Regions from separate parts of the Kosakonia sp. YIM B13571 genome, predicted to be linked through region 3. Evidence: predicted binding sites of a transcription regulator. Region 3 holds the regulator's gene; each other region holds the start of a gene.
The links. Region 3 encodes sigma-54, which starts transcription at its own class of promoters, with help from an activator protein. Its sites were predicted from a motif close to GTTGGCACANNTTTCGCTNT; they were not measured.

Region 1 (6,412 bases), on a different contig from region 3:
GAAACTCTGCTTTAAGGTCGCCAGCGGCACACGGCTAAAATCACTCCAGGCACCCAGCACCCGATTGAAGTCGATGTCGACAATCACGTTACCTAAATCAAAGATATAGAGCATTTCTCTCTCCTTGCCAGCCGTGGAGAGTTAACTGTAGCGGGAAAGTTCTGACTTGAATAGTTCGCGGCTTCACGCGAAGAAGATACAGGCATAAAAAAAGCCGCTGATTTTCAGCGGCTTTTTCACAAGCAAATAAAGAGAAATTACTCTTCTTTCGCCCCGCGCATTGCGCGTTTACGGTCGTTTTCCGTCAGGTGACGTTTACGAATACGGATAGAGAGCGGAGTCACTTCTACCAGTTCGTCGTCATCAATGAACTCCAGAGCTTGCTCCAGGGTCATCTTGATCGGCGGAACCAGAACCGTGGCTTCGTCTGTACCAGACGCACGCATGTTGGTCAGTTTCTTACCGGTCAGGCAGTTTACCGTCAGGTCGTTAGAACGGCTGTGAATACCGATGATCTGGCCTTCATACACTTCCGCACCGTGACCGAGGAACAGCTTACCGCGATCCTGCAGGCTGAACAGCGCAAACGCAACCGCTTTACCCTGACCGTTGGAGATCAGCACGCCGTTGTTACGCTGGCCCACTTCGCCCGGACGAACGTCGTCGTAGTGGCTGAAGGTGGAGTACAGCAGACCGGTACCGGAAGTCATGGTCATGAACTCTGAACGGAAACCGATCAGGCCACGGCTTGGGATCACGTAGTCGAGACGTACGCGGCCTTTACCGTCCGGATTCATGTTTTTCAGATCGCCTTTACGCTCGCCCAGCGCCTGCATTACAGAACCCTGGTGCTGCTCTTCAACGTCCAGCGTGACGTTTTCGAACGGCTCTTGTTTACGGCCATCGATTTCGCGGAAGATAACTTTCGGACGGGAAACCGCCATTTCGAAACCTTCACGACGCATGTTCTCGATAAGAACAGACAGGTGCAGTTCACCACGACCGGATACGCGGAATGCGTCAGCATCCGGTGTTTCTTCAACACGCAGCGCAACGTTGTGCACCAGCTCTTTGTTCAGGCGGTCGAGGATCTGACGTGAAGTCACGTACTTACCTTCTTTACCACAGAACGGAGAGGTGTTGACGTTGAAGAACATGGTAACGGTCGGCTCGTCAACAGACAGTGCCGGCAGCGCTTCCACATTCTGCGGGTCGCAAATGGTGTCGGAGATGTTCAGCTCGCCCAGACCGGTGATCGCAATGATATCGCCTGCTTCTGCGACTTCGCTATCGATACGCTCCAGCCCCAGGTGGGTCAGCACTTTACCGACTTTACCATTACGGGTTTTGCCTTCGCTATCAATGATAGTGACCTGCTGGTTCGGCTTCACTTTACCGCGTTTGATACGACCAATGCCGATAACACCAACATAGTTGTTGTAGTCGAGCTGAGAGATCTGCATCTGCAGGGTGCCATCGAGGTCAACGTTTGGCGCAGGAACACGGTCAACAATCGCCTGGTACAGCGGAGTCATGTCTTCAGCCATGTTCTCGTGATCCAGACCTGCAATACCGTTCAGCGCGGAAGCGTAAACAATCGGGAAATCCAGCTGCTCGTCAGTCGCATCAAGGTTAACGAACAGATCGAATACCTGGTCAACAACCCAGTCAGGACGCGCGCCAGGGCGGTCAACTTTGTTGATAACGACGATGGGCTTCAGACCATGGGCAAATGCTTTTTTGGTCACGAAGCGCGTCTGCGGCATTGGGCCATCCATTGCGTCAACGACCAGCAGAACGGAGTCTACCATGGACATGACACGTTCAACTTCACCACCGAAGTCGGCGTGCCCTGGGGTATCCACGATGTTGATACGGTAGTCATTCCATTTAATCGCGGTGTTTTTCGCGAGGATGGTAATCCCACGCTCTTTCTCCAAATCGTTGGAGTCCATCACGCGTTCTTGGGTTTCGGCACGAGCATCAAACGTACCGGATTGCTGCAGCAGCTTATCAACCAGGGTAGTTTTACCATGGTCAACGTGCGCGATGATGGCGATGTTACGCAAATTTTCGATCACAACTTTGCCTCAGGCATTTAGAAATAGCGCGTTATTGTACACGGATTAATCGCACTACAAAACAGGATCACAAACATCCCCCGCAAACAAGTATTGCAGAGATGCTTTGTGATCGCTTTCACGGAGCGTTAAAAGGGGCAATTAACGAAAGTTGCACCAATATAGTGCCCTATGTTCACATAGAGGCACTATATTGGTGCAACATAACCATCATGGTGCAGCCCTTTTGCACTATACCGTGCATGATAACGCCTTTTTAGGGGCATTTAAAAGTTGGCATAGATTTCGCTTTAACGATTGTACGCTAACTACGCCAGCTTTATGTAGTAATTAGAAGACCTCGTTACCACGACGACAATGACAAATCCGGGAGAGTTTAAGTATGTCCGCTGAACACGTTTTGACGATGCTGAATGAGCACGAAGTGAAGTTTGTCGATCTGCGCTTCACCGATACCAAAGGTAAAGAACAGCACGTCACTATCCCAGCCCATCAGGTAAACGCTGACTTCTTTGAAGAAGGTAAAATGTTTGATGGTTCTTCGATTGGTGGCTGGAAAGGCATCAACGAATCAGACATGGTGCTGATGCCGGACGCGACTACCGCTGTCATTGACCCGTTCTACGAAGAGTCTACGCTGATCATTCGTTGCGATATCCTCGAACCAGGCACCATGCAGGGCTACGATCGTGACCCGCGCTCCATCGCTAAACGCGCTGAAGAATACCTGCGCTCAACCGGTCTGGCAGACACTGTTCTGTTTGGACCAGAGCCGGAATTTTTCCTGTTCGACGACGTGCGCTTCGGCAGCTCCATCTCCGGTTCCAGCGTCGCTATCGACGATATCGAAGGCGCATGGAACACCTCCACCAAATATGAAGGTGGTAACAAAGGTCACCGTCCGGCAGTGAAAGGCGGTTACTTCCCGGTTCCGCCGGTAGATTCAGCACAGGATCTGCGTTCTACCATGTGTCTGGTGATGGAAGAGATGGGCCTGGTTGTTGAAGCTCACCACCACGAAGTGGCAACGGCTGGTCAGAACGAAGTGGCAACCCGCTTCAACACCATGACTAAAAAAGCGGACGAAATTCAGATTTACAAATATGTGGTGCACAACGTTGCTCACCGCTTTGGTAAAACCGCGACCTTTATGCCGAAACCGATGTTCGGTGATAACGGTTCCGGTATGCACTGCCACATGTCTCTGTCCAAGAATGGCACTAACCTGTTCTCTGGCGACAAATACGCTGGCCTGTCTGAAATGGCGCTGTACTACATTGGCGGCGTAATTAAACACGCGAAAGCCATCAACGCCCTGTCTAACCCGACCACCAACTCTTACAAGCGTCTGGTCCCGGGTTATGAAGCTCCGGTAATGCTGGCTTACTCTGCACGTAACCGTTCTGCATCTATCCGTATCCCGGTTGTTGCGTCTCCGAAAGCGCGTCGTATCGAAGTGCGCTTCCCGGACCCGGCAGCTAACCCGTACCTGTGCTTCGCAGCGCTGCTGATGGCCGGTCTGGATGGTATTAAAAACAAAATCCACCCGGGCGAAGCGATGGACAAAAACCTGTATGACCTGCCGGCTGAAGAAGCGAAAGAAATCCCGCAGGTTGCAGGCTCTCTGGAAGAAGCGCTCAACGCGCTGGATGCTGACCGCGAGTTCCTGACTGCCGGTGGCGTGTTCACCGACGACGCTATCGATGCTTACATCGCGCTGCGTATCGAAGAGAACGACCGCGTTCGCATGACGCCGCACCCGGTAGAGTTCGAACTGTACTACAGCGTTTAAGAATTAAGACTCGGCAGAGGTCTTGTCGCAGTAAGGTGGCAACTGAATGTGTCCCGATGAGCTTAGTCTATTAAGTGATTCGGGCGAATGAGGGAACCAACGCAGCTACGGTGAGAAAGATGCCAGAGGATTTTAGTTGCCGTGGAACTTTTAGCCCATCCCTGGATGGGCTTTTTTCTCCACCAACAACCTGATCTAACGCGCTTTTTACCAATAAAACGCTATAATGCACTAAATTGGTGCACACCTCCGGGAGACTGCTAAATGGCAAGCGGCGTGCTGCCCGATGCTGGGCAGATCCTCAATTCTTTGATCAACAGCATCTTGCTGGTTGATGACGACCTGGCGGTACATTACGCCAACCCTGCGGCACAGCAACTGCTGGCGCAAAGCTCACGTAAGCTATTCGGCACTCCGCTCCCCGAACTGCTGAGTTACTTTTCACTGAACATCGATTTGATGCGGGAAAGTTTGCATGCCGGACAGGGATTTACCGATAACGAAGTGACTCTCGTCATTGACGGGCGCTCACACATTCTTTCGCTGACGGCGCAACGTCTGCCGGATGGTTTGATTCTGCTGGAAATGGCGCCGATGGATAACCAGCGCCGTCTGAGCCAGGAGCAGCTCCAGCACGCCCAACAAGTTGCGGCGCGCGATCTGGTACGCGGTCTGGCGCATGAAATTAAAAACCCGCTTGGCGGTTTACGCGGCGCGGCACAGTTGCTGAGCAAAGCGTTGCCCGATCCGGCGCTGCTGGAATACACCAGAGTGATCATTGAGCAGGCTGACCGCTTGCGTAACCTGGTTGATCGTCTGTTGGGGCCGCAGCAACCGGGGATGCATGTTACCGAAAGTATTCACAAAGTGGCCGAGCGCGTGGTGAAACTGGTATCAATGGAGCTGCCGGAAAATGTCACCTTAACCCGTGATTACGATCCAAGTTTGCCGGAGCTCGCGCACGATCCTGACCAAATCGAGCAGGTTTTACTGAATATTGTGCGTAACGCTTTGCAGGCGCTGGGGCCGGAAGGGGGTGAAATCATTCTGCGCACCCGTACCGCCTTCCAGTTGACGCTGCATGGTGTGCGCTATCGCCTCGCGGCGAGAATAGATGTGGAAGATAACGGCCCGGGTATTCCGTCGCACCTCCAGGATACATTGTTCTACCCGATGGTGAGCGGACGCGAAGGCGGCACCGGGCTTGGGTTATCTATCGCACGCAGTTTGATTGATCAACATTCTGGCAAAATTGAATTTACCAGTTGGCCAGGCCATACCGAATTCTCGGTATTTCTGCCTATTCGGAAGTAGAGGTGTTTATGCAACGAGGGATAGTCTGGATCGTTGATGACGATAGCTCCATCCGTTGGGTGCTGGAACGCGCGCTCACCGGGGCAGGCTTGAGTTGTACAACGTTTGAAAGTGCCAATGAAGTGCTAGATGCGCTCACCACCAAAACCCCGGATGTACTGCTTTCGGATATTCGTATGCCAGGGATGGATGGGCTCGCGTTATTGAAACAGATCAAACAGCGCCATCCGATGCTCCCGGTCATCATTATGACCGCGCATTCCGATCTCGACGCTGCGGTAAGCGCGTATCAACAAGGGGCATTCGATTATCTGCCCAAACCGTTTGATATCGACGAAGCCGTGGCACTGGTTGAGCGCGCCATCAGCCATTATCAGGAACAGCAGCAGCCGCGCAATGTTCAGGTCAGCGGCCCGACAACGGACATCATCGGCGAAGCACCGGCGATGCAGGATGTGTTTCGCATTATCGGTCGCCTGTCGCGCTCGTCGATCAGCGTATTGATTAATGGTGAGTCGGGAACCGGTAAAGAACTGGTGGCTCATGCACTGCATCGCCACAGCCCGCGCGTGAAAGCACCGTTTATCGCCCTCAATATGGCGGCCATTCCGAAGGATTTGATTGAATCGGAACTGTTTGGTCACGAAAAAGGGGCGTTTACCGGCGCGAATACGATTCGTCAGGGACGTTTTGAGCAAGCCGATGGCGGGACACTGTTTCTGGACGAAATCGGCGATATGCCGCTGGACGTACAGACACGTTTGCTACGTGTGCTGGCCGATGGCCAGTTTTACCGCGTTGGCGGCTATGCGCCGGTGAAAGTCGATGTACGCATCATCGCAGCCACGCACCAGAACCTGGAACAACGCGTTCAGGAGGGCAAATTCCGTGAGGATCTGTTCCACCGCCTGAACGTGATCCGTGTCCATTTGCCGCCGCTGCGCGAACGCCGGGAAGATATTCCGCGTTTAGCGCGCCACTTTTTGCAAGTCGCCGCACGCGAGTTGGGCGTAGAAACGAAACTACTGCACCCGGAAACCGAAATCGCGTTAACGCGTCTGGCATGGCCAGGTAACGTCCGCCAACTGGAAAACACCTGCCGCTGGTTAACGGTTATGGCCGCAGGCCAGGAAGTGTTGATTCAGGATTTGCCAGGCGAGCTGTTCGAAACTACCGTGCCGGATAGCCCTTCTCAGAGCCTGCCAGATAGTTGGGCAACGCTGCT
Region 2 (6,412 bases), on a different contig from region 3:
TCGGCTTCGTCCAGATAATGCGTCGAGTAGATGGTCAGTTTGCCCTTGCGGCTGCCGCGCAGCACCAGGCTAATGGCATCGATGCCGAAGTAGTAGTGGATCTCTTTCGCTACTTCACTGACCAGTTCATCCATATGCAGCCGGGAGAGCACCGCGTTGGTGATGGCGACCAGAATGCGGAAATCGTCGCGCTCCTGGCACAGAAGCTCGTAGTCCGGTGTGGGGTGGCCGCGGCTTTGCAACTGCTCGGCAACCACGGCAACGATTTGCGTCAATGTATGCAGGCGCTCGGTCTCTTTGTCGCTCCATGGCCTATCGCTGGTGCGAAAAAATTCGCAGCCGCCAAAAATCTGCCCTTCAGCAGCGAGCGGCAACAAGCAGTAATGGGCAAACGCCGGATAGATCCGGCTTTCGGCAACGGCGGGCCAGGTCTCGCTAAAGAGTTGCGCGGTGCAGTGCAGCGCCTGCGGGTGAGAGAGGATATGCCGCACCGGGCCGCCTGCCAGCAGCGCCTGGTCGTTATATTTGGCGCTGTTGTCAGGCGCTTGCACCGCGTAACGGCTGGCGAGATGGCTGTCGGCATGCCACAGCACAATCGCGGCGTTGTCGGCGAGACCCGACTGGCGGGTCAACCGGGTTAACGTTTCACAAAGCGCGGCCATATCGGGCTGTTGTAATAACATCCGCGTTATATCAAACAATCCTTGTTGCCCGAGATCACTCATCGGTGTATACGACATTTTGCTTTTCCAGGAACACACGCAGAAGGTGTGAAAAAATTAATAAAAATAAAAAGTTAACAAATTCGTGGTAATGGCTCGGCATGGGGTAAATCCAGCAGGCGCTTCACTCCATAAAGGCCTGTCAGACGTACACCTTTGCGTTCGACCACTTCGCCAATCATTGCGGCGTCGCGCCCTAAAGGATGAGCGCGTAATTGTGCCAGCGCCTGCTCTGCGGCTTCACGCTGTACGGCAATCACCAGTTTGCCTTCGTTGGCAAAATTCAGTGCATCCAGCCCCAACAATTCGCAAACCCCGCGCACTGCCGGTTTTACCGGTAAATCTCGTTCATTTAACTCAATGCCGTAACCGCAGGCGGCAGCGAACTCATGCACCACGGCGTTAACACCGCCGCGCGTGGCGTCGCGCAGGGCTTTTACGCCGGGAAGATCGCGCAGTTGGCTAATCAACGGGGTCAGCACTGCGCAGTCGCTGGTCAGTTCGCCATCCAGTCCTAAGCCTTCGCGCAGGTTAAGGATGGTCGCGCCATGATCGCCCAGTGTGCCGCTTGCCAGCAGCACGTCGCCGGGTTGCAGCGAAGCCGCCGCCCAGTGAATGGACGCCGGGATAGCACCAATACCGCTCGTATTGATAAATACTTTATCGGCCGCGCCGCGCTGCACCACTTTGGTATCGCCGGTAACAATGGCGATATCGGCGCTATGGGCAGTGGCGGCCATGCTTTCAACAAGGGTCTTCAGCGTTGCCATTGGCAGCCCCTCTTCAAGGATAAAACCGCAGGAGAGGAAGCGCGGTATTGCGCCGCTAACGGCAATATCATTTGCCGTGCCGCACACCGCTAGCTTGCCGATATTGCCGCCGGGAAAGAACAGCGGATCGATAACGTAGCTGTCGGTGGAAAACGCCAGCCGATCGCCGCTTGCCGTAAGTTCTGCCAGATCGAGACGCGCCTGATCTTCCTGCTCTGCAAGCCAGGGATTATCGAACGCTTCTAAAAAAAGTTGGTTGATGAGTTGTTGCATGGCCTGGCCGCCGCTGCCGTGCGCCATCTGCACTTCATTCATGCTTCACACTCCTGAGCACGATATTGATACCAGGCCGCGCAGGCACCTTCTGATGAAACCATCAGCGCACCGAACGCGCTTTGTGGGTTACAAGTATTACCGAACAGCGGGCACTGGTGCGGTTTACAGCGGCCGGTCAGCACGTCACCGCAGCGGGCGCGCGGATCGTCATACACTTGCTGTACCGCCGGGCGAAAATGCGCTTCGGCGTCAAAGCGTTGATACGCTGGCGTCAGATGCACACCGGATTCGCCAATCATGCCCAGGCCGCGCCACTCGCTGTTGCCGCGCACGGTAAATACTTCGGCAATGGCGGCCTGCGCCAGCCGGTTGCCTTCGTCCGGTACCACACGGCGATACTGGTTTTCCACCTTGCTGTGGGCGGCGATTTTCTGCTCAACCAGCATCACCACGCCCTGCAACAGATCGAGCGGCTCAAACCCGGCGACCACCAGCGGGCGCTGATACGTATCGGCGATAAAGGTATAGGCGTCGGTGCCGATCACCATGCTGACATGTCCCGGCGCGAGAAACGCGTCGATGCCGTTGTCCGGCTGCTCCAGCAGGCTGCGTAGCGTAGGAATCAGCGTAATGTGCTGACAGAAAAACCAGAAGTTATCGAGGTTACGGGCTTTTGCCTGCTGCAAGGTAATGGCGGTGGCGGGCATGGTGGTTTCGAACCCGAGGCCAAAAAACACCACTTTGCGCTGCGGATTTTTTTCCGCCAGCGCCAGCGCATCCATTGGTGAATAGACAATCCGCACATCCGCGCCGCGCGCTTTTGCTTGCAGCAGCGAGCCGTTTTTTCCCGGCACGCGAATGGCGTCACCAAAGGTGCAGAAAATCACCTCCGGGTGCTGGGCTATCTCCACGCAGGTATCAATCCGCCCCATTGGCAACACGCAAACCGGGCAGCCGGGACCGTGAATAAACTCAATATTTTCCGGCAGTAACTGATCGAGGCCAAATTTGAAAATAGCGTGCGTGTGCCCGCCGCACACTTCCATAATGCGCAATGGGCGCGCGGCGCTATAAGAGAGATGTGCTGCCCGTTCACGCAGGTGGTCAATCAGTTGCATCACCTGTTCCGGGGCGCGGTATTCGTCGACAAAACGCATTATTTCTCCTCGCCGTATAGCAGCGCGCCGACATCTGGTTCGACATCGAACATGTTTTGCAGCGCCGCCAGCGTATCCAGCGCTTCTTCTTCGTTAATTACGCTCATGGCGAAGCCGACATGCACCAGCACCCACTGGCCGAGACGCGACTGACCGTTTTCGTCGGTGTTGCCGACCAGCGTTAAATCGACATCGCGCTGAATGCCGCTGACATCCACTTTGGCTTGCAGGCCATCAATGGCGCAAATTTGCCCCGGTACGCCTATACACATCGTTGCGTCTCCAGCCAGTCAAGCCAGGCGTCCATTCCGTCGCCTTTGGTGGCGGAAATCAGCATGATTTCAATGCTCGGGTTCACTTCACGCGCATAGGCGATGCACTGCTCAACGTTAAAATCGAGGTAGGGCAGCAAATCCACTTTATTGAGCAGCATCAGTGAGGCGGCGGCGAACATATGCGGATATTTCAGCGGCTTGTCTTCGCCTTCTGTCACCGACAGCACCGCCACTTTATGGCGCTCGCCAAGGTCGAAACCCGCCGGGCACACCAGATTACCGACGTTCTCAATAAACAGAATGCCGCGATTTTCCAGCGCCAGGCGCGGTGCGGCGTCGGCAATCATCTGCGCGTCAAGATGGCAGCCTTTCCCGGTGTTGACCTGAATCGCCGGCGTGCCGGTCGCGCGAATGCGCGCGGCATCGTTAACTGTCTGCTGATCGCCTTCAATCACTGCACAAGGGACGCGCGTTTTCAGGCGCTTAAGGGTTTCGGTAAGCAGGGTGGTTTTGCCGGAACCGGGGCTGGAAACCAGATTTAGCACCAGTTGCTGCGAAGCGGCGAAACGGGCGCGGTTGCGGGCGGCGATTTGGTTGTTTTTTTCCAGCACGTCGATTTCCACTTCCACCATCCGCCGTTGGCTCATGCCGGGCGCGTGGGTACCGGCTTCACCATGACCATAATGCAGGTCGCCGTGTTCCAGTTGGGTTGGGCGAAAATCGTCGGTTTTGACACCGGTGATTTTCAGCGCCGGGCGAGCGGCAGGGGAGAACGGAGCACCACGAAACGCTGAGTGCGGGTTATGTTCGTCACCTTCAATATAAAGGTTACCGTCCTGACAACCACATGTTGTACACATTGTTTACTCCTCAATTTCCAGCCGCTGAATTTGCATTCCGTCATCGGCGACAATTTGCAATTGGTCGCTGTGGCACTGCGGGCAGCGGCGCACACGCTGGGTAAGTAACGTCACATACTGTTGGCAGGACTCGCACCAGCATTCCGCCTGTTGTTGTTCGATGTGCAGTGTACAACCTTCCGCCAGGCTGCCACGGCAAACCAGATCAAAACAAAACGTTAAAGCTTCCGTTTCTACACAAGAAAATGCGCCGACTTTCAGCCACACGCCGGTGACCCGACGCGCGCCGTTTGCTGACGCCTGTTGTTCAATGATTTCCAGCGCTCGCTGGCAGAGGGTGATTTCGTGCATAACGTCTCCTGATGACATTGCGCCCTTGTATGCAATAAGAGTGCCATTGCGCCTTTTGACACGGTGACGATGTCGACAATGTCGAGATGACACGTCGAAAGGGTAAGCTTTTTCCATTTATTTCTTTATAAATTAATGAGTTAAATTTTGGCATGGATGATGCTATATCGCCGTTGTTTTTCATTAACCGGGTAAGCAGACATGACGATATGGGAAATTAGCGAAAAGGCAGATTACATTGCCGGGCGGCATCACCGCCTGCAGGAAGAGTGGCGCAGCTACTGTAACGCGTTAGTTCAGGGGGTTACGCTTTCCAAAGCGCGGCTGCATCACGCCATCGGCTGTGCGCCAGAGCAGCAGCTTTGCTTTGTACTGTTCGAACACTTCACGGTTTATATCACCCTGAGCGGCGGCTTTAACGGTCACACCATCGAATATGCAATAGCCAATAAAGAGAGCGATGAGCGACGCGTGATTGCCAAAGCGCAGCTCTCCAGCGATGGCAAGGTTGATGGTGCGTTCAGCGTGCGCGATCGCGAGAAAGTGCTTGAGCATTATCTCGGCAAGATCGCCGCCGTTTACGACAACCTGTATGCCGCAATGGAAGCGGATACGCCGGTCAATCTCACCACGCTTGTCAGCCACGCGCCTGCGCTGGCCTGAGTTTGGGTGTCGACATGTGTCGAAGTGACACATAGCGCGACACGTTTCGTCAAAAATGACCGCCCGTAACCAGGGTGAATCACCTGAGGATTTGCTGGTGAACCGTTTTGTAATTGCCGATTCGGCGTTATGTATTGGGTGCCATACCTGCGAGGCTGCCTGCGCCGAAACGCATCGCGCGCATGGCCTGCAGGCGATGCCGCGGCTGCGCGTGATGCGCAACGAAAATGAGTCCGCGCCGCAGCAGTGTCATCACTGCGAAGACGCGCCTTGCGCGGGCGTTTGCCCGGTGAACGCGATCAACCGCGTCGATGGCGCAGTGCAGTTAAATGAAAGCCTGTGCATCAGTTGCAAGCTGTGCGCGATTGCTTGTCCTTTCGGCGCGATTGAGTTTTCCGGTAGTCGCCCGCTGGATATTCCCGCCAATGTTAACTCGCCAAAAGCGCCCGCCGCGCCGCCAGCGCCCGCGCGCGTCAGCTCGTTGCTGGACTGGGTGCCTGGCGTGCGGGCCATTGCGGTGAAGTGCGATCTCTGCCATTTCGATGCAGAAGGCCCGGCCTGCGTACGGATGTGCCCGACCAAGGCGCTGCATTTGGTCAATAACCGGGATATCGCCAGAGCCAGCCGTCGCAAACGCGAGCAAACCCTCAATACGGACTATGGCGATTTATCGCTGTATACGCAGCTAAACCGGAGCGCGAAATGACTATCCTCTCTTTGTTAAGCGCGGCTGTCGCGGTGCTTACCTGCGCCGCCATGTTGGCCTATCTGTTTATGCCGTTCAAAGCGTTAAGCGGCCTGTTTGCCGGGCTTGGCGGCGCGATCGGTTGTGCGATGGCGGCGGCCTGCGGCGTGATGGCATTAACAGAAGCCATCACGGTGAGTGGCGTGATACCGCTGATTCAGTATCACATTCTGGTCACACCGCTGAACGCCGTATGGCTGATAACACTCGGCGTGTGCGGCGGTTTTATTAGCCTGTTTACCATTCACTGGCATCGCCATGAAGTGGTGAAAGCTAACGGTCTGCTGATGAACTTACTGCTGGCTGCGGCGCTGTGTGCGGTGAGCGCGGCAAACTTCGGCGCGCTGGTCATCATGGCGGAAATCATGGCGTTGAGCGCGGTATTCCTTACCGGCTGTAGCAAATCCGGCAAGTTGTGGTTTGTCATGGGCCGCTTCGGTACGGTGCTGCTGGCGCTGGCCTGCTGGCTGCTGTGGCAGCGGTATCAGACGCTTGATTTTGTGCAGCTCGGTACACATGCGCTCGGTAGCGACATCTGGCTGCTTGGCGTGGTTGGTTTTGGCCTGCTGGCCGGGATTATTCCGCTGCATGCA
Region 3 (6,412 bases):
TATTAGCCGTGCTATGGCTGGTGTTCATTGTTAAAATTGCCCGCCTGGCAGAGCGCCAGGGCAACGACAGTCTCACCCGAGAGCAGTTGGCGGAGTTGCCGAGAGACGGCAGCCTTTCGGTCGCGTTCCTCTGGCTGGGCGTAGCATTAATTATTATGCCGATGGCAACGCGTATGGTGGTGGATAACGCAACAGTGGTAGCGAACTACTTTGCTATCAGCGAGCTGACCATTGGCCTGACGGTTATTGCTATCGGTACTGGCCTGCCTGAACTGGCGACAGCGATTGCCGGTGCGCGCAAAGGTGAAGACGATATCGCCATTGGCAATATTATTGGTTCAAACATCTTTAACATTGCTCTCGTGCTGGGTTTGCCCGCGCTGATTGCGCCGGGCGACTTTAACCCGATAGCCTTTACGCGTGATTATGGCGTGATGTTGCTGGTCAGTGCCCTTTTTGCCCTGATTTGCTGGCGACGTAAGCAAATCAGCAGAGGTGTCGGTGCACTGTTGTTCGGCGGGTTTATCGTATGGCTGGCGCTGCTCTACTGGCTGTCGCCGCTTTTGACTGGATAATCGGATACGCATTATGTCGCAAATAGATTTGCAGCCGGGTTTTGACTTTCAACAAGCAGGTAAAGACGTCCTGGAAATTGAACGTGAAGGCCTCGCAGAGCTGGATCAGTACATCAACGCCGATTTCACGCAGGCGTGCGAAAAAATGTTCTATTGCGCCGGAAAAGTGGTGGTGATGGGAATGGGCAAATCAGGCCATATCGGTAGAAAAATGGCTGCCACATTTGCCAGCACCGGAACCCCCTCTTTCTTTGTGCATCCGGGCGAAGCGGCCCATGGTGATTTGGGGATGGTCAGCCCGCAAGATGTGGTCATTGCGCTGTCAAACTCAGGGGAGTCGAACGAGATCCTCGCGCTAATCCCGGTGCTGAAGCGATTGAAAGTTTCGCTGATTTGCATGACCAGCCGACCAGAAAGCAGCATGGCGCGCGCCGCAGATATTCATTTGTGCGTGAAGGTTCCCAAAGAGGCCTGTCCGCTGGGTCTGGCTCCAACCTCCAGCACCACGGCGGCACTGGTAATGGGCGATGCGTTGGCAGTTGCGTTGCTGAAAGCGCGCGGTTTTACAGCGGAAGATTTCGCCTTATCTCATCCCGGCGGCGCGCTGGGCCGCAAACTGTTGCTGCGCGTCAATGACATCATGCACACCGGCGATGAAATTCCCCATGTCAGCAAAAACGCCAGCTTGCGCGATGCGCTGCTTGAAATCACGCGTAAAAACCTGGGCATGACGGTTATCTGCGATGATCTGATGAAGATCGAAGGCATCTTTACCGACGGTGACTTACGCCGCGTGTTCGATATGGGCGGCGATGTCCGCAGCATGGGCATTGCCGACGTCATGACGCCCGGTGGTGTTCGAGTACGGCCTAACACGCTGGCAGTGGATGCGCTGAATCTGATGCAATCCCGTCACATTACCTCCGTGCTGGTGGCCGATGGCGACCAGTTGCTGGGTGTGTTACATATGCATGATTTACTGCGCGCTGGCGTAGTGTAAAGAAGGACATACGAATGAGTAATGCTGGCGCGTCGCTTGCGACCTGTTATGGGCCGGTAAGCACGCAAGTTATGGCGAAAGCGGAAAAAATACGCCTGTTAATTCTGGATGTGGACGGCGTGTTATCCGATGGGCTCATCTATATGGGCAATAACGGAGAAGAGCTGAAAGCGTTCAACGTTCGCGATGGTTACGGGATCCGCTGTGCACTTACTTCCGACATTGAGGTTGCCATAATTACCGGGCGAAAAGCTAAACTAGTGGAAGATCGCTGCGAAACCCTGAAGATTAAGCACTTGTATCAAGGTCAGTCGGATAAACTGCTCGCTTACCGCGAACTGGTGGCAAAACTGGCGCTCACCCCCGATCAAGTGGCTTATGTAGGCGATGATTTGATCGACTGGCCAGTGATGGCGGAAATTGGTTTGAGCGTTGCCGTTGCTGATGCTCATCCGCTGCTGCTTTCACGCGTAGATTACGTTACGCGCATTAATGGCGGCCGAGGCGCAGTTCGTGAAGTCTGTGATTTGTTGTTGCTGGCGCAGGGCAAGCTGGATGAGGCCAAAGGGCAATCGATATGAGTAAAACCAGACGTTGGGTCATCATTCTGCTGGCGCTGGCCGCACTGATCCTGATAGGGATCAACCTGACGACTCAGGATGATCCGAATCCGGTCGCCACCAACAATGCCGACCCGACTTATAAAAGCCAACATACGGATACGGCGGTTTATAGCCCGGAAGGGGCGCTTAACTACCGGCTTATCGCGCAGAACGTGGAATACTTTTCTGCTGAAGGTGTGAGTTGGTTCGCGCAGCCAATACTGACAACGTTCGACGAGGATAAGGTTCCAACCTGGTCGATAAAGTCAGACAAAGCGAAGCTAACCGATGACAAAATGCTTTATCTTTATGGACATGTTGAAGTCAATGCGCTGACGGCGGACGCCCAGCTGCGAAAAATCACCACGGATAACGCCCAGATTAACCTGGTAACGCAGGATGTTACCTCGAATGATCAGGTCACGTTGTACGGTACAACATTTAATTCCACCGGCCTGAAAATGCGCGGCAATTTACGCAGCAAAAACGCCGAGCTGATTGAAAAGGTTAGAAGCTCCTATGAAATTCAAAACAAACAAACGCAGCCTTAATCTTGTATTGGCCACCACGCTTTTGGCCGCCGCGCTTCCGGCGCTCGCCGTGACCGGGGATACCGATCAACCTATCCATATCGACTCCGATCAGCAGTCGCTGGATATGCAGGGTAACGTTGTGACCTTCACCGGCAACGTCGTGGTAACCCAGGGGACGATTAAAATTAATGCCGACAAAGTCGTCGTTACCCGTCCGGGTGGTCAGCAAGGTAAAGAGATCATTGACGGCTACGGCAACCCTGCGACGTTTTACCAAATGCAGGACAATGGCAAACCCGTTAAAGGCCACTCCTCGCAGATGCATTACGAGCTGGAAAAAGATTTCGTGGTGCTGACCGGTAACGCCTATCTGGAACAGCTGGATAGCAATATCACCGGAGACAAAATCACCTATCTGGTGAAAGAGCAGAAAATGCAGGCGTTCAGCGAAAAAGGCAAACGCGTGACCACCGTTCTGGTACCGTCGCAGTTGCAAGATAAGAGCAACAAACAAACCCCGGCTCCGGCGCAAAAAAAGAGTAACTAATTCGTTATGGCAACATTAACTGCAAAGAATCTCGCCAAAGCTTATAAAGGCCGCCGCGTAGTTGAGGATGTCAGTCTGACCGTCAACTCTGGCGAAATCGTCGGGCTGCTTGGCCCTAACGGCGCAGGGAAAACAACGACCTTCTATATGGTGGTGGGTATTGTGTCGCGCGACGCTGGCAACATCATTATTGATGATGAAGATATCAGCCTGCTGCCGCTGCATGCGCGTGCACGCCGCGGTATTGGTTATCTTCCCCAGGAAGCCTCGATTTTTCGCCGCCTGAGCGTCTACGATAACCTGATGGCCGTCCTGCAAATCCGCGATGACCTGACCTCAGAGCAACGCGAAGATCGCGCCAATGAGCTGATGGAAGAGTTCCACATTGAGCATCTGCGCGACAACATGGGCCAATCACTCTCTGGCGGCGAACGTCGCCGTGTGGAGATTGCCCGCGCGCTGGCGGCGAATCCGAAATTTATCCTGCTGGATGAACCCTTTGCCGGCGTTGACCCGATCTCCGTTATCGATATCAAACGTATCATTGAGCACCTGCGTGATAGCGGGTTGGGCGTACTGATTACTGACCATAACGTTCGTGAAACGCTGGCAGTGTGTGAACGTGCTTATATCGTCAGCCAGGGGCATCTCATTGCGCATGGAACACCGCAGCAAATCCTTGAAGACGAACACGTTAAGCGCGTGTATCTTGGGGAAGACTTCAGACTCTGATAGGGTAGGGTTTATTGACATTTTTTGTCGGAGAGTGCTGCTCTGAATATGAAGCAAGGTTTGCAACTAAGGCTCAGCCAACAGCTAGCCATGACGCCACAACTGCAACAGGCCATCCGTCTGCTGCAGTTGTCCACGTTGGAACTTCAGCAGGAACTTCAGCAAGCGCTGGAGAGTAATCCATTGCTGGAACAAACTGACCTTCATGAGGAAGTCGATAGCCAGCAGGTTCAGGAAAATGACGGTCTGGATACCGTTGACGCTCTCGAACAAAAAGAGATGCCGGATGAGTTGCCGCTGGATGCCAGCTGGGATGAACTTTACACTGCCGGGACTCCTTCCGGCAGTAGCCACGACTACATCGACGACGAATTGCCTATCTATCAGGGCGAAACCACGCAGTCACTGCAGGATTACTTGATGTGGCAGGTAGGGCTGACCCCCTTCTCTGACACCGATCGTGCTATCGCAACGTCCATTGTCGATGCCGTTGACGAAACAGGCTATCTCACCGTTTCGCTGGAAGAGGTGCTGGAGAGCATGGGCAATGATGACGTGGGGCTTGATGAGGTCGAGGCGGTGCTTAAACGCATTCAACGCTTTGATCCCGTTGGCGTTGCCGCGCGGGATCTGCGCGATTGCCTATTGATCCAACTCTCGCAGTTCGCCAAAGAGACACCGTGGTGCGAAGAAGCCCGGCTTATCATTAGCGATCATCTGGATCTCCTCGCCAATCACGATTTCCGCACCCTAATGCGCGTGACGCGTCTGAAAGAAGAGGTGCTGAAAGAGGCAGTAAACCTGATCCAGTCTCTGGATCCGCGCCCAGGACAGTCGATCCAGACCGGCGAACCAGAATATGTGATTCCAGATGTGCTGGTGCGCAAACATAACGGTCGCTGGACGGTGGAGCTGAACTCCGACAGCATTCCGCGCCTGCAAATCAACCAGCATTATGCCTCAATGGGCGGCGGCGCACGTAACGATGCCGACAACCAGTTCATCCGTAGCAATTTGCAGGAAGCGAAGTGGTTGATCAAAAGCCTGGAGAGCCGCAACGACACGCTGTTGCGCGTTAGCCGCTGCATTGTTGAACAGCAACAGGCCTTCTTTGAACAAGGCGAAGAATTTATGAAACCGATGGTGCTGGCCGATATCGCCCAGGCCGTCGAGATGCACGAGTCGACAATTTCTCGTGTAACGACCCAGAAGTACCTGCACAGTCCTCGCGGCATTTTCGAGCTGAAGTATTTCTTCTCCAGCCATGTAAATACCGAAGGTGGTGGCGAAGCCTCCTCTACCGCTATTCGCGCACTGGTGAAGAAATTGATCGCCGCAGAAAACCCTGCAAAACCGCTGAGCGACAGTAAGCTGACGACCCTGCTTTCCGATCAAGGAATTATGGTGGCGCGGCGTACCGTTGCGAAGTATCGAGAATCTTTATCCATTCCGCCGTCGAATCAGCGTAAACAGCTGGTTTGACCCAACCGATAAGGAAGACACTATGCAGCTTAACATCACAGGACAAAACGTCGAGATCACTGATGCTCTGCGTGAATTTGTGACCAATAAATTCGCCAAGCTTGAACAGTATTTCGAAAGGATTAATCAGGTCTATATTGTGTTGAAAGTGGAGAAAGTGACTCACACCTCGGATGCGACGCTCCATGTCAATGGCGGCGAGTTGCATGCCAGTGCGGAAGGGCAGGATATGTACGCTGCTATCGACGGTTTAATAGATAAACTGGCGCGGCAGCTCACGAAGCATAAAGATAAACTGAAACAACACTAATTGTCCGAGCGTCCGTCTGGTGCGTTGCACCCTACCGTAACCCGGTAGGGTGGCTGGCTCTGGCATCGCTCAGGTGAAATTATGATGAATAACGATTCCGCTCTTCAATTGAGCAATGTCCTTAACCAGGAATGTACCCGTAGCGGCGTTCACTGCCAAAGTAAAAAACGTGCTCTGGAAATCATCAGTGAACTGGCGGCAAAACAGTTAGGCTTACCGCCACAAGTCGTCTTTGAAGCGATTCTTACGCGCGAGAAAATGGGCAGCACCGGCATTGGAAACGGTATCGCCATTCCTCACGGTAAGCTTGAAGAAGACACGCTTCGCGCCGTTGGCGTTTTTGTGCAACTCGAAACGCCCATTGCCTTCGACGCTATCGATAATCAGCCTGTCGATCTGCTGTTTGCCCTGTTGGTACCAGCGGATCAAACCAAAACGCATCTGCATACGCTCTCGCTGGTCGCCAAAAGGCTGGCGGACAAAACCATCTGCCGGCGCCTGCGTAGCGCGCAAAGTGATGAAGAGCTGTATCAAATCATCACGCAGACGGAAGGTGAAAGCGACGATGCGTAACGGGAAGGAAACCTTTTTATCAGTCGTACTGAGGAGAAATGGTTCATGGTCCTGATGA

Region 1: glnA (glutamate--ammonia ligase) is a predicted target of sigma-54. The motif match lies at 2,354-2,373, and genes of this name have one in related genera.
Region 2: hycA (formate hydrogenlyase regulator HycA) is a predicted target of sigma-54. The motif match lies at 4,558-4,577, and genes of this name have one in related genera.

The regions. Positions count from the first base shown of each region.
Region 1 is NZ_JBHZPL010000011.1:12,158-18,569, reverse strand. It holds gene yihX (glucose-1-phosphatase) at 1-114, opposite strand, end outside; gene typA (ribosome-dependent GTPase TypA) at 258-2,081, opposite strand; gene glnA (glutamate--ammonia ligase) at 2,464-3,873, shown strand; gene glnL (nitrogen regulation protein NR(II)) at 4,138-5,187, shown strand; gene glnG (nitrogen regulation protein NR(I)) at 5,196-6,412, shown strand, end outside.
Region 2 is NZ_JBHZPL010000014.1:31,729-38,140, reverse strand. It holds gene flhA (formate hydrogenlyase transcriptional activator FlhA) at 1-740, opposite strand, end outside; gene hypE (hydrogenase expression/formation protein HypE) at 797-1,807, opposite strand; gene hypD (hydrogenase formation protein HypD) at 1,804-2,925, opposite strand; gene ACFX4O_RS21980 (HypC/HybG/HupF family hydrogenase formation chaperone) at 2,925-3,197, opposite strand; gene hypB (hydrogenase nickel incorporation protein HypB) at 3,188-4,060, opposite strand; gene hypA (hydrogenase maturation nickel metallochaperone HypA) at 4,064-4,411, opposite strand; gene hycA (formate hydrogenlyase regulator HycA) at 4,613-5,074, shown strand; gene ACFX4O_RS21960 (4Fe-4S dicluster domain-containing protein) at 5,172-5,780, shown strand; gene hycC (formate hydrogenlyase subunit 3) at 5,777-6,412, shown strand, end outside.
Region 3 is NZ_JBHZPL010000017.1:58,144-64,555, reverse strand. It holds gene ACFX4O_RS23375 (calcium/sodium antiporter) at 1-575, shown strand, start outside; gene kdsD (arabinose-5-phosphate isomerase KdsD) at 589-1,575, shown strand; gene kdsC (3-deoxy-manno-octulosonate-8-phosphatase KdsC) at 1,590-2,156, shown strand; gene lptC (LPS export ABC transporter periplasmic protein LptC) at 2,153-2,728, shown strand; gene lptA (lipopolysaccharide ABC transporter substrate-binding protein LptA) at 2,697-3,257, shown strand; gene lptB (LPS export ABC transporter ATP-binding protein) at 3,264-3,989, shown strand; gene rpoN (RNA polymerase factor sigma-54) at 4,038-5,471, shown strand; gene hpf (ribosome hibernation promoting factor) at 5,494-5,781, shown strand; gene ptsN (PTS IIA-like nitrogen regulatory protein PtsN) at 5,863-6,354, shown strand; gene rapZ (RNase adapter RapZ) at 6,400-6,412, shown strand, end outside.